Regions from separate parts of the Arthrobacter sp. UYP6 genome, predicted to be linked through region 2. Evidence: riboswitches for the same ligand, from Rfam matches in the RefSeq annotation. Region 2 holds a riboswitch; the other holds the start of a gene.
What was found. A riboswitch is a leader RNA that binds a small molecule or an ion and turns the genes downstream of it on or off. The one in region 2 is predicted to bind thiamine pyrophosphate.
Positions count from the first base shown of each region.

Region 1: linked by a shared signal. The riboswitch ahead of ABIB35_RS07055 (ECF transporter S component) and the one ahead of thiM (hydroxyethylthiazole kinase) in region 2 are both predicted to bind thiamine pyrophosphate.

Region 1 is NZ_JBEPPM010000006.1:117,314-119,693, forward strand. Features, by position in the region: gene ABIB35_RS07050 (ABC transporter ATP-binding protein) at 1-533, opposite strand, end outside; gene ABIB35_RS07055 (ECF transporter S component) at 520-1,146, opposite strand; TPP riboswitch at 1,206-1,346, opposite strand; gene ABIB35_RS07060 (DUF4235 domain-containing protein) at 1,437-1,700, shown strand; gene mnhG (monovalent cation/H(+) antiporter subunit G) at 1,728-2,276, opposite strand; gene ABIB35_RS07070 (MrpF/PhaF family protein) at 2,280-2,380, opposite strand, start outside.
Region 2 is NZ_JBEPPM010000010.1:126,073-128,452, forward strand. Features, by position in the region: gene soxR (redox-sensitive transcriptional activator SoxR) at 115-612, shown strand; gene ABIB35_RS10425 (flavin reductase family protein) at 703-1,191, shown strand; TPP riboswitch at 1,258-1,347, shown strand; gene thiM (hydroxyethylthiazole kinase) at 1,330-2,148, shown strand; gene thiE (thiamine phosphate synthase) at 2,157-2,380, shown strand, end outside.

The DNA of each region.
Region 1 (2,380 bases), on a different contig from region 2:
TCCAGCAGCAGGAGTCCCGGCTCCATGGCCAAAACCCCGGCCAGGGCCAGCCGCTGTTTCTGGCCTCCGGACAGCGCGGCGGTGGAATGATGCAGCGGCACCTGCAGACCGACGTCGTCCAGGCATTTCCGTACCCGCTGCCAGATCTCCTGCGGCGGTATGCGGAGATTTTCGGCGCCAAAGGCCACCTCGTCGCCCACCCGGGAGAGAACCAGCTGGGATTCCGGGTCCTGCAGTACAAGCCCGGCCCTGCCGCGGGCCTGCAGCGGAGCAACCCCGTCCAGGGTCAAGCTGCCGTGTTCCTCTCCAGCGGCGTCCGGCCCGGTGCCCTCGCCGAGAACCCCTGCGAGGGCATGCAGCAGCGTGGACTTGCCGGCGCCGGAGGAACCCAACAGCAGCACCTTCTCGCCTGGTTCGATATCCAGGGTCAGGGAGCTGAGCGCGGGGGTGCTCCGGCCCGCATGCCGCCAGGAGTAGTCCCGGGCGCGGACGGCAACCGGAGCTGCCGCCGCGGACGTGTTAAGACCGGACATTTGGGCGCACATCCGCTGCCCGGCCCGAAGCGAATGGTGCCAGGACCCCGGTCCGCGCCAGCGCACGGCCGGCAAGCCAGGACAGCAATCCCGCCAGGACGGCACCGGACACGGCCGCAAAGAGGGTGTAAAGGGCCTGCCATTGGAAGGCCCATTCGGGCCGGTAGAGGATATTCTCGCTGACTCCCAGAAAAATACCTGACACCAGCCCGGCGAGCATTGCCACCGGCAGCGTGTACCGGAGGTACAGAAAGGCCAGAAACACCAGTTCCGCTCCCAAGCCTTGGATGAACCCTGACAGCAGCACCGACAGGCCAAACTGTGTTCCGAGCACGCCGGAGACGGCTGAGGCGAGGACTTCGCAGTAAATGGCTGCCCCCGGTTTGCGGATGATCAGCGCGCCCAGAACTCCGGCGATCAGCCAGCCGCCCGAGTACAGCCCGCTCAGCGGCGGGAACGCGAGGAACAGTACCTCCACACCGCTGTAGGCCAGCGACCAGGCCCAAAAAATGACGCCCACTGCCACGGCCAGCACGGAAGCGACCACAATATCCACCACCCGCCAGGGGCGGCGCAGGGACGCTATGAACTGCTGGGTAATGTTCTGCTGCATGATAAATTCCTCCTGGGTTGCAGGAGGGGAAGGACTCTCCACGGCGGACTGCCATGGTGCCCCATGAGATCTCGACTCCCTAGCGCCGGTACTAACCGGATCAGGTTCGAGGGTCTGCGGATGTCCGCACTCTCAGCGCCTGTTCTCCCCGCCGCATGCCGAAGCCGCGTGACGGAAAGGGCGCTCCCCTGTCGTATGTTTTGCGTTCCCCACTCTACACACGGACAAACCCTTTTGGGCGGATCGGCGGGTAGGGTTAGGGAAACGGCCCCCACAAACTAGGAGCACCCATGAACCTGATCCTTAAGCTGCTCGCAACCGGTGCGAGCGTCGGCGCGGGCATTCTGTCCGCCAAAGTCCTGGACTTCGTCTGGACACGGGTTACCGGGAACGAACCGCCCCGGGACAAGGACGGGGTGCTGGACGTCAGCCTGCGCACTGCAGTGATCTTCGCCGTCGTCTCCGGCGCCGTCAGCCAAGGCATCCGGGTACTGACCAACCGCGGAACCCAGCGCGCCATCCAGCGTTACCAGAAGACTCCGGACGTCGTCTAAGCGGCTTCCGGCTTCGCCACAGGGCGCTCAGCCCTCGGGATTATGTTCCGGGCGGCGGGCGCCCTGCGCTGTCTTCGCGCCGGGATGCGCTTCGGAGGATCCTCCCCCCGAGGGCGCATCGTCATCAAGGGACCCCTCCCGGTTGTGGGCTCCGGGGTCATCGTCCACCCGCCGGTCTTCGTCCTCGCCGTCGTCGTCGGTGTCCCGGGCTTTGACCTGGATCAGTAGTTCCTGGGCCCGGCCCACCACGTCGTCCAGCTCATCGATGGTGAGCAGCTCCGGCCGCAGGTGCTTGGTGCGGTAGCCGGCGCGCCCCACCATGTGGGCGGAAACCGGCGCGGTGAGGATCATGAACAGCCAACACACGGCCAGCACCGGCAGCAGTGCCCAGCTTTCAAACTGGACTGCCATCGCCAGCAGGAACAGCAGCAGGCCCAGCACCTGCGGCTTGGACGCGGCGTGCATGCGGCTCATCAGGTCCGGGAACCGGGTTAGCCCAATGGCCGCGGCCAGTGACATCAGCGCCCCGCCCAGCATCAGGATTCCAACAATCAGGTCATTCAGCTCCTGACTCACGGGCTACCTCCTGTCCGTAACAAAGCGGGCAACGGTCACGGAGCCAATGAACCCGATCAGCGAGATCGAGACCAGCAGCGCCAAATAGTTCAAGTTCCGGTTCA
Region 2 (2,380 bases):
CACTCGGCGATACTGTGGCCGATGGGGAGGCGGCGAGACCCGGCCCGGCCCGACCGAGACCCGACCCCGACCCGACCCTGACTCCGCGGGCTGGCGAGCAGTGCAGGGCGGATAATGGAATCGGCGACGGAGGGCAGGACTGTGGGCAGAGATGTATCAACCGGCGGGAATACCCCGGGCCGGTCCGAACTGACGGTGGGCCAAGTGGCTGAGCGCAGTGGAGTGAGTGTTTCCGCCCTGCATTTCTACGAACGGCAGGGACTGATCAGCAGCCGCAGAACGGCCGGCAACCAGCGCCGCTTCGACCGTTCGGTGCTGCGCCGGGTGGCGGTAATCCGGGCGGCCCAGCGGGCGGGAATTCCACTGGCCACCATCGCCCGGGCCCTGGAGGAACTGCCGAAGGATGCAGTGCCGGACCAGCACGACTGGCAGCGTCTTTCTGCGGCCTGGCGTCAGGATCTGGACGAACGGATCCATTCCCTGGAGGTCCTGCGCGACCGCCTCGGCGGGTGCATCGGCTGCGGCTGCCTATCGCTGGCCGAATGCCGCTTCGTGAACCCTGACGACGAATCGGCTGGCCGCGGAACAGGTGCCCGCGCCTTTGAATTCTGAAGGCCTCATTTGACGCCGCACAACCGGGTTTGCGCCGGCACCCGCCCACCGATTTGACCTCAACCAATGTTGAGGTCCTAGCTTTGAATCATGCTGACAGACCATTTCAAGGACGCTTTCCGCGCCCATCCGGCCGGAGTAGCCGTCATTACCGCGCACGGTCCCGCCGGCCCGGTCGGATTGACCGCGTCATCCGTGTCCTCCGTCTCCGCCGATCCACCCATTTTGGTCTTCTCGCTGGCTTCCGCTTTGGGTTCCGCCGGTGTCATTGCCGCCGCTGAAAATGTGGTGGTCCATCTGCTCGGCGCCCGCAATGCGCATCTTGCATCCCTCTTTGCCCGGGCCGGCGCTGACCGCTTCACCGAGGACCTGGCCTGGGAAAGCCTGCCTGCCGGGGAGCCGCTGCTGACCGAGGCGCCGCATGCCCTGCGTGCCCGGGTCCTGAGCCGCACCGCCGTCGGCGCCTCCATCCTGCTGACCGCCGAGGTGCTGGAGGTCCTCGCCTCCGGCGAGCCGGATGAGCCGCTGGTCTATCACAACCGGACCTATCACCGGCTGGGTACGCACTCCGCGCTCTGACCGGCAAAACCGAAACACACTTGGCCGCGGCCGGTGTCTTTCGCTGCGGAATGGCCTACAGTCGATGGCAGTGACACGGGGTGCCGAGAGGCTGAGATAACACCCGTTGAACCTGATCTAGTTCGAACTAGCGAAGGGATGTCGCGGATGACTATTCGCCTGACACCGTTAACTGTTTCCACCCTCCTGGCGCACCTCCGCGCCGAACCTCCCCTGGTGCAGTGCCTGACCAATGCCGTGGTCACCAACTTCACCGCTAACGTTCTTTTGGCCCTGGGCGCGGCTCCCGCCATGACCGACATCCCCGGCGAGGCCGGACCGTTTGCCCGGGCCGCGTCCGCAGTCCTGATCAATCTGGGCACTCCGCATGCGGAACAGCGCATCGCCATGGCCGAAGCCGCCGAAGCCGCGAACGCCGCCGGTACGCCCTGGGTGCTGGACCCCGTGGCCGTGGGCAGCCTGCCCGTCCGCACTGCACTCGCCGCTGAACTCCTTGCGCTGCGTCCCACTTCCATCCGCGGAAACGCCTCGGAAATCATCGCCCTCGCCGGGCTGGGCGCCGGGGGCCGCGGCGTCGATGCCACAGACAACGCCGAAGAGGCCCTTCCGGCTGCTCTCCTCCTGGCCGAAAAATACGGATCAGTGGTGGCCGTCTCCGGTCCCACGGACGTGATCACCGACGGCACCGACACGGTGCGCATCAGCAACGGGAATTCCCTGCTCACCCGGGTCACCGGCGGCGGGTGCGCGCTGGGCGCGGTCACCGCGGCTTTTCTGGCAGTGGCCGACGACGGCGGAACCCTGGCTGCCGTCGCCGCGGCCACGGCTGCCTACACGGTGGCCGCGGAACCCGCGGCGGAAGCGGCCTCCGGCCCGGGCAGCTTCGCCGTCGGATTCCTCGACGCACTGGCCGCGCTCAGCGGCCGGGATCTGGACGAGCGGCTGGCCCTAGCATGAGGGCCGGAGTGGCTGACGTTTCCAACTCCCGGGAACGGATGAGGACCAGCGGCATCTATCTGGTGACGGACACGGCGCTGTGCGGACCGCGCGGGGTGATCGATACCGTCCGGGCTGCCGTGGCCGGAGGAGTGAAGACCATCCAGGTCCGGGAGAAGGACGCTTCGGCGGCAGATTTCTATGCGCTGGTCCTTGCCGTGGCAGAAGCCGCCGCCAGCCGGGCCACCGTGCT